DNA from 2 places in the Actinomyces respiraculi genome. Region 2 is predicted to be linked to the other one. Evidence: riboswitches for the same ligand, from Rfam matches in the RefSeq annotation. Region 2 holds a riboswitch; the other holds the start of a gene.
The links. A riboswitch is a leader RNA that binds a small molecule or an ion and turns the genes downstream of it on or off. The one in region 2 is predicted to bind S-adenosylmethionine.
Positions count from the first base shown of each region.

Region 1: it holds a riboswitch for S-adenosylmethionine, as region 2 does, so the genes downstream of both, ID810_RS11815 (methionine ABC transporter ATP-binding protein) here and ID810_RS05160 (cobalamin-independent methionine synthase II family protein) in region 2, are expected to answer to the same signal.

Region 1 is NZ_CP063989.1:2,814,276-2,818,680, forward strand. Features, by position in the region: gene ID810_RS11805 (low molecular weight protein-tyrosine-phosphatase) at 1-444, shown strand, start outside; gene ID810_RS11810 (alpha/beta hydrolase) at 413-1,498, opposite strand; SAM riboswitch class I at 1,591-1,682, shown strand; gene ID810_RS11815 (methionine ABC transporter ATP-binding protein) at 1,738-2,727, shown strand; gene ID810_RS11820 (methionine ABC transporter permease) at 2,724-3,479, shown strand; gene ID810_RS11825 (MetQ/NlpA family ABC transporter substrate-binding protein) at 3,540-4,405, shown strand, end outside.
Region 2 is NZ_CP063989.1:1,245,271-1,249,675, forward strand. Features, by position in the region: gene ID810_RS05155 (RecQ family ATP-dependent DNA helicase) at 1-1,636, opposite strand, end outside; SAM riboswitch class I at 1,780-1,875, shown strand; gene ID810_RS05160 (cobalamin-independent methionine synthase II family protein) at 1,888-3,084, shown strand; gene ID810_RS05165 (histidinol-phosphate transaminase) at 3,154-4,275, shown strand; gene hisB (imidazoleglycerol-phosphate dehydratase HisB) at 4,327-4,405, shown strand, end outside.

The DNA.
Region 1 (4,405 bases), 1.3 Mb from region 2:
GGGATCAGCGACGAGGAGCACGGCAGGCCCATCGACCCGCGGGCCCTGCGACTGCTGCGCGAGCGCGGCTACGGCCAGGGCGACGACGACGCGGCCCGCGCGGCCGACAGGGTCATGTCCGGCCACCGGGCGCATCGCATCACCGACGCAGAGATCGTCGACCACGATCTCCTGCTCGCCATGACCGACGCCCACCGGCGCGAGCTCGTGCGCCGCGCGCAACTTACCGGTGCCGACGACGGGCGCGTGCGCATGTTCCGCGCCTGGGACCCCGAGGCCCCGGCGGGGGCCGACGGCCGGGAGCTGGACGTGCCGGACCCGTGGTACGGCACGATGGCGGACTTCGTCGACACCCTCGACGTGGTCGAGCGGGTCTGCGACGCCCTGGTGCCGGTCCTCGCCCAGCTCAGGCTCAACCGACCCGCGTCGCCAGCCAGCCGGTAAGCGCTGACAGGTAGTCGCTGCGCGCCGGCTCGGGCGAGAGCACCAGGTCGTGCACGCCCCCGGGGATCTGACGGACCGTGACGTCAGAGCCCAGGAAGGGGGCGCGCGCCACCATCTGGCTCACATCGAGCACAAGGTCCTGGCGCAGCGCCTCCTGCGGCGTCAGCCCCTCCCCGGCGGCACCCGTCGCCGAGGCGGTCGAGCAGCACAGGAGCACCGGCACCTCGATACCCAGACCGTGGTGGACATCACGGTGCGCCCGCCGCACGGCCGCCATGAAGCCCGCCCTCACGGGGAAGGACGGCGTGGGCTTGAGCGACAGGTCCCAGTCCCACTCGCCGCCCCACCGACGGTGCAGAGTGCGCCCGTACAGGTCGTCGGAGACATCCCCCAGCGTGGCGCCAAAAGCCCAGTCGGCGGGCTCGTCGCCGTCGCCCGCCCACCCGGGCACCCCCTGCGCCAGTGGATCGCTGACGACGATGCGGTCCGGGTCCCGGCGAGAGAGCAGGTCGACGAAGGCTGAACCGTAGGAGCGCATGAGGCCCCCCGCCTGAAGATCCAGCCACGGGGAGTTGAGCGTCACCGCCTCCACGGCCCCCGGGTGGTCGCCCGCCCACAGGGCTGCCTGGAGGCCGCCCGTGGAGTGGCCATTGAGGACGAGGACCGTGTGGCCGTGCTCCTCGCGGATGATCCTCGCCGCCTCGGTGATCTCCTCGTCGTACACACGCAGGTCGCGCACGTCGTGCGGGGAGCGGTAGCCGACGCCGGAGCGCCCGCAGGCGCGCAGGTCCAGGGCGTAGAACTCGTAGCCGGCGCCCGCAAGCGCGTCAGCGAGCCAGGTCTGGAAGAAGTAGTCGTTGCGGCCGTGCAGGTACAGGACGGCGCGCGTGTGGCGCGGCCCCTGGCCCGGCGCGGGCATGGCCTGGCGCTGGTGGACCAGGACGGCGTGGTCGGCGCCGGGGGCGTCCTCGCTCACCGTCACGGGCAGGCGTCGGGCGACCCACGGCTCGCCCAGGAGGTCCGTCTCGAGGAAGGGCTCGGTAGTCATAGCCACATCCTGGCACTGCGACCGAGCGGCGAGTGACCTTCATCCCTCACAGTGGGCTCGGCTTGACACGCTCCCGCGCCGGGCACCTATCGTGTACACAACCATCCAGAGCAACCGAGAGACCTGGCTCGACGACGTTGCAGCAACCCCCGCTTCGCGGTGAGGGTGCTTCCGCCAGGACCGATGGAGGATACGTGAGCGATCTGCACACCCCTACCGTTTCCGGCGCGGCCGGGACGGACCCCATGATCTCGCTGCGCGACGTCCACAAGGTCTACACGCTGCGCGACGGCACCGAGGTCCGTGCCCTCGACGGCCTGAGCCTCGACGTCGCCCCCGGCTCCATCCACGGCGTCGTCGGGACCTCCGGTGCCGGCAAGTCCACCCTCATCCGCTGTCTCACCGGGCTCGAGCCCGTCACCAGCGGACAGGTGCTCGTCTCCGGCCGGGACATCTCCCAGTTGTCCTCCCGTGAGCTGCGCGAGGCCCGCCGCCAGATCGGCATGGTCTTCCAGCACGCCAACCTCCTCGAGCAGCGCACCACCGCCCAGAACGTCGCCTACCCGCTCTACCTGGCGGGCGTGCGCAAGGGCGAGCGTCACGAGACCGTGGCCCGCATGCTTGAGCTCGTTGACCTGGCGGACCGCGGCTCCTCCTACCCGGCCCAGCTCTCCGGTGGCCAGCAGCAGCGCGTGGGCATCGCCCGCGCGCTCGCGGACCAGCCGGCGGTGCTCCTGTGTGACGAGCCCACCAGCGCCCTGGACCCGGAGACCACCCGCTCGATCCTCGAGCTCATCCGGGACGTGCGCGACCGCCTCGGTGTCACCGTCATCATCATCACCCACGAGATGAGCGTCGTGCGCTCGGTGTGCGACTCCGTCAGCCTCCTTGAGGCGGGCCGGATCGTTGAGTCCGGCCCCATCGAGGACGTCGTCTCCACAGTCACCTCCCGCCTGTCGCGCGAGCTGGTGCCCGTGCCGGCGGTGCCCGACGACGCCGTCCACCCGGGTGAGGCCGTCATCGACGTCGCCCTGACCGCCCACCCCGGACAGCCCGCCGCCGCCCAGATCCTGGCCCTCGTGGCCGCCCAGGGCGCCGATGTCGCCGGCGGTATCTTCGAGACCCTCGGTCAGGCGCAGGTGGGACGCCTTGCCCTCACCCTTCCGGCCGAGCGCACCGAGGCGGCCCTGGCCGTCCTGCGCGACGCCGGCGTCCACGCGGAGGTCCGCGCATGAGCACCCTGCCCACTCCGGCCCTGTCGGCCCACCCCGCCCACCCGGCTCTCAGCGCCCTGACGGCTGCCGCCGCGGGCGACGGCACCTGGTTCGAGCGCAACGTCATCAAGCAGAAACTCGTCACCGCGATCCTCGAGACCCTGGGGATGACCTTCATCTCCGGCGCGCTCGCCATCACCTTCGGTCTGCTGCTCGGTCTCGCACTGGTCACCACGGGCGCGCGCGGACAGCACCGCAACCGCCTGCTCTACGAGACCCTGTCGCAGCTCGTCAACTTCGGCCGCTCGATGCCCTTCATCATCCTGCTCGTCGCCATCATCGCCTTCACGCGCCTCATCGTGGGCACCTCCATCGGCTGGGAGGCGGCCTGCGTGCCGCTGACGGTCGGCGCGATCCCCTTCTACGCGCGCCTGGTGGAGAACGCGATCGCGGAGGTTGACGAGGGCAAGGTCGAGGCGGCCCTCATGATGGGCGCGACCCCCACCCAGATCACCTGGGGCGTACTTGTGCGTGAGGCCCTGCCCGGACTCATCAGCGCCGGGACGGTCACCTTCATCACCCTCCTCGGCTACTCCGCGATGGCCGGCACCGTCGGCGGCGGCGGGTTGGGCGACCTGGCCATCCAGTACGGGCACAACCGCAACTGGACGGACGTCATCATCCTCACCGTCGTCATCATCGCGATCATCGTCGCCGTCATCCAGGTCGCGGGTGACCTCCTCGCCCGCGTCGTCGACCACCGCCGTCGCTGACAGCCCCGCTGCAGCACGGCTCTCGCACCCCCACCCCCACAGAGAAGTAAGGACACCACTATGGCCTCCACCCTCACCCGTCGCTCGGTCATCGTCGGCGGACTCGCCTCCGCGCTTGCGCTCACCCTCGCCGCCTGCGGCGGCTCCGACTCCTCCATGAGCTCCGGCGAGTCCGGCGCGGTCGACGGCATCAGCGTCGACGGCGAGACCACCACCATCAAGATCGGTGCCACCCCGAACCCGCACGTCGAGATGCTGCAGTGGATCCAGGACAACCTGGCCGCCGACGCCGGGCTCACGCTCGACATCGTCGAGATCACCGACTACCAGACGCCCAACTCCTCCCTCGCGGACGGCTCCCTGGCCGCGAACTTCTACCAGACGCCCAACTTCCTCGCCCAGCAGATCGACGAGAAGGGCTACGACTTCGTCGCCGTCGCCGACGTGCACATCGAGCCGATGGGCATCTACTCCGCCACAGCCAAGGGTCTTGAGGAGATCGCTGACGGCTCCTCCATCACCCTCAACAACGACCCGGCGAACACCGCCCGTGGTCTCAGGCTGCTCGAGGCCGCCGGCCTCATCACCCTCGACGCCTCCGTCGAGCTGCCCTCCGACCTTGACATCACCGACAACCCGAAGAACCTCAAGATCGTCACGGTCGCCGGTGAGCAGGTTGCCACGACCATGGCGGACGCGAACGTCGGTGCCGTCGTCCTCAACGGCAACTACGCCATCGACGCGGGCCTGACCCCCTCCAAGGACGCCCTCGTCCTCGAGAAGGCCGCGGGCTCGCCCCACGTCAACCAGCTCGTCGTGCGCACCGCCGACAAGGACAACGAGGCCCTCAAGACCCTTGCCGGCCTCATGAACGCCCCCGAGTTCGGCGCCTGGATCGCTGAGCGCTGGACGGACGGCTCCGTCAT
Region 2 (4,405 bases):
GTAGGCCCAGGCGCTCCATGCCCGTGGGCCACTGCCTGCGGGGCTCGATGACCACCCCCACGCGCGCCAGCGACGCCCGTGCCGCCTCGACCTCCTGCTCACCGGCCTCGACCTCGAGCGCCAGACCCCCGCACAGGTCGCAGGCCCCGCAGCGCCACCCCTCGGGCATGGACGGATCGTCCAGCGTCGAGCGCAGGAAGGCCATCCGGCAGCCGGGAGCCTCAAGCGCCTCATAGGCGAGCATGAGGTCCTGCTCCGCCAGCCGTGCGGCCTCGACGCGCTGGTAGCGCTCGGCGTCATAGGCCCATGTCGCGCCCGTGGAGACCCAGCCACCGCGCACCCGCAGCACCGCACCGTCCACATCCAACACCTTGAGCATCGACTCCAACCGCGTCCGCCGCAGGCTCGTGATGGTCTCAAGCACCGCGGTGCTCATAGGGCCCTCGCCGTTCTCGCGCGCGGCCTCCAGTGCGGCCAGGACCTCACGGACCTCCTGCTCCGGCGGGAATCCCTGGGCCCCGAACCACTCCCAGATCGAGTGGTCCTCCGCACCCGGCAGGAGCACGACCTCTGCCCGGTCCACGCCACGGCCCGCACGCCCGACCTGCTGGTAGTAGGCGACCGGGGAGGCGGGCGATCCCACATGCACCACGAAGGTGAGGTCCGGCTTGTCAAAGCCCATCCCCAGGGCGGAGGTCGCCACCAGGGCCTTGACCCGGTTGGACTTGAGCTCCTCCTCCAGGCGCTCGCGCTCGGCCGGGTCCGTCTGACCCGTATAGGCAGCCACCTCAAGCCCCGCCTCGCGCAGGCGCTCGCTGACCTGGGCGGCCGCGTCCGGCAGCCTGCGCACCGCCAGGTGCAGGGAGTCGCGCTCAAGCGAGCCGCGCAGCACGAGCACACCCGGCTCACCGGTTGTCACCGGCTCTGCTGGGGCCGCCCCGTGCGCCCCCAGCTGCTCGGCGACGTCGGCCGTCACCCTCGCGTTGGCGGTCGCCGTCGTCGCCAGCACGGGGGTGCGCGCCGGAAGGCCGGACAACAGGGTGCGGATACGCCGGTAGTCGGGGCGGAAGTCGTGCCCCCAGTCCGAGATGCAGTGCGCCTCGTCGATGACGACCAGACCGGCGTCGGCGGCCAGGTGGGGCAGCACCTCGTCACGGAAGACCGGGTTGTTGAGTCTCTCCGGGGACACGAGCAGCACGTCCACCTGCCCGGCGCGCACCTGCTGCTCAATGGCGTCCCACTCGGTGGCATTAGCCGAGTTCATCGTCACCGCATGGATGTCCGCCCGGCGCGCGGCCGTGACCTGGTCACGCATGAGGGCCAGCAGCGGGGAGACAATGACGGTCGCGCCCGCGCCGGTGCGCGAGCCGGGGGAGGGGGTCGGCGAGCCCTCCTGCCATCCCGCCCAGCCCTCGCGCAGCAGCACCGTGGCGACGAAGTAGACGGCCGACTTGCCCCAGCCGGTGCGCTGGACCACGAGCGCACGACGGCGCCCGATGACGAGCGCCTCGATCGCGCTCCACTGGTCCTCGCGCAGACGGGCGTTCTCGCGCCCGACGAGCGCGCGCAGAACGGCCTCGGCGCGCTCGCGGACGGGTGAGGACGGCGAGCCGGTGGCAGCGGTGGCGGTGTCCATACCGAGCACGCTAGCGCCCGCTGAGCGGCACAGGGCGGCGTTGAGTGACGGGGGCCGGGCAGCGAGCGGGACCGATCGTCCCAGACGGTCCACATCACGGACCGGGGTGCGCGGCGGTCAGGACGACCAGTACTCTCACGGCACAACCATCCCGAGCGGCTGAGAGACCTGGCTCCCCGACGCCGCAGCAACCGCCCCGCCCCGACGGCGGACGGTGCTCCCGCCAGGAACGATGGAAGGACGGCACCACCGTGAGCACACACATCCGCACCACCCACGTCGGCTCGCTGCCCCGCACCGACGCCCTGCTGACGGCCAACGCCGAGCACGCGGCCGGCACCCTCGATGCCGCTGGTCTGGCCGCCGTCGTCACCGCTGAGACCGAGGCGGTCGTCGCCCGCCAGGTCGCCACCGGCATCGACGTCGTCAACGACGGCGAGTACGGCCACGCCATGACCGAGAAGGTCGACTACGGCGCCTGGTGGAGCTACAGCTTCACTCGCTTCAGCGGTCTTGAGCTCCTTCAGACCCTGCCCGAGCGCAAGCCCACCCCGCCCGGCAAGCTCGAGCTCGACGCCATGGTGGAGCGGCGCGACTGGGTCGCCTTCGCCGAGGCCTACTCAGACCCGACGTCGGGCATCCACCTGGCGACGCGTCGGCCGTGGGTCTTCCCCGTCGTCACCGGCGAGATCCGTTACACCGGTCATGAGGTCGTCGCCCGTGACATCGCCGCTCTCAGGGCGGCCCTGAAGCGCGCCGACAAGCCACTGTCCGACGGCTTCGTCGCCTCCGTCTCCCCGGCCTCGGCCGCACGCGTCGGCAACTACTACTACGAGGACGACGAGGCCGCCGTGTGGGCCTGGGCTGAGGCCCTGCGTGAGGAGTACCGGGCGATCACCGACGCCGGCCTGACCCTCCAGATCGACGCCCCCGACCTGGCGGAGTCCTGGGACCAGTTCGTCGTCGAGCCCTCCCTGGAGGACTACCGTCGCTTCTCCCAGGTGCGCATCGAGGCCCTCAATCACGCCCTGGAGGGCATCGACCCGGCGCTCGTGCGCTACCACGTGTGCTGGGGCTCCTGGCACGGCCCGCACTCGACCGACATCGGCTTCGACAAGATCGTCGACCTGGCCCTGACGGTCAACGCCAACGGCCTGAGCTTCGAGGCGGCCAACGCGCGCCACGAGCACGAGTGGAAGATCTGGAAGGACACCGAGCTGCCCGAGGGCAAGTACCTCATCCCGGGCGTCGTCGGGCACGCCACGAATGTCTTGGAGCACCCCGAGCTCGTCGCCGGCCGCATCGAGCGCTTCGCCTCGCTCGTCGGCCCCGAGCGGGTGGTTGCCTCCACCGACTGCGGTCTGGGCGGTCGCGTGCACTCCCAGATCGCCTGGGCCAAGCTCGAGGCTCTTGCCGACGGCGCCCGCCTGGCCTCGCAGCGACTGTGAGCCACGGGGGCGTCCACCCCGGCGCGGACGCCCCCGCTCGCGGCACGCCCCTCCTCCTACACTGCGGACGTGAGCAACCTCCCCCTGCGCCCCGGTCTGGCGGGCGACACCCCCTACGGCGCCCCCGAGATGGACGTGCCGGCCCGGCTCAACGTCAACGAGAACCCCTACCCGCCCTCGCCGGCGGTCATTGACGACATCGCTGACGCCGTGCGCGCCGCCGCCACCCGTCTCAACCGCTACCCGGACCGCGAGTTCCCGGCCCTGCGCCAGGCGCTGGCCGACTACCTCGCCGTCGAGTCCGGGGTGCGGGTGCCCTGGCAGCAGATCTGGGCCGCCAACGGGTCCAACGAGGTGATGCTCCACGTCCTGCAGGCCTTCGGCGGCCCCGGCCGTGTGTGCCTGTCCTTCACCCCCACCTACTCGATGTATCCCGAGTACGCGCGCGACACCCTCACCGAGTACGTCACCCTCGCCCGCAGGCAGGACTTCACTCTCGACGTCGAGGCCGTGCGCGCCGCCATCGTCGCCCACCACCCGGCGGTCGTCATCCTCGCCAGTCCCAACAACCCCACGGGCACCGCCCTGCCCCTGGAGGACGTGCGCGCCATCCTCGACGCCGCCCGCGGTGCCGGCCCCTTCGACGAGGACGGCGCCCCCACGGACGCCGTCGTGGTCGTGGATGAGGCCTACGGCGAGTTCCGCCGTCCGGGCGTGCCCAGCGCGCTTGAGCTGCTGGCGGACTATGAGCACCTGGCGGTCAGCCGCACCATGAGCAAGGCCTTCGGTATGGCCGGCCTGCGCCTGGGCTACCTCGCCGCCACCAGGGCGCTCGTCGACGCCCTGCGGGTCGTGCGCCTGCCCTACCACCTGTCCGCCATCAGTCAGGCGGCGGCCCTGGCCGCCCTCGCGCACCGCGAGGAGCTCATGAGCCAGGTCGCTTCCCTGCGCGACGAGCGCGACGCCACCGTCGCCTGGCTGCGCGCGCAGGGGCACATGGCCTTTGAGTCCGACGCCAACTTCGTCCTCTTCGGCCCCTTCGAGGACCGTCAGGCCGTCTTCGAAGGCCTGCTCGAGCGCGGCGTCCTCATCCGCGTTGTCGGTCCTGACGGGTACCTTCGGGTATGCATGGGCACGCCGTCGCAGATGGAGGCCTTCCGCACCGCCCTGACCGCCGTCACCCGCCCCTGAGCCACCCGCGACACCACGAGCCCACGAGACCAGGAGACCAGGAGACACTGCATGTCCCGCACCGCACGAATCGAACGCACGACCAGTGAGTCCAGTGTCGTCGTCGAGATCGACCTCGACGGCATCGGCC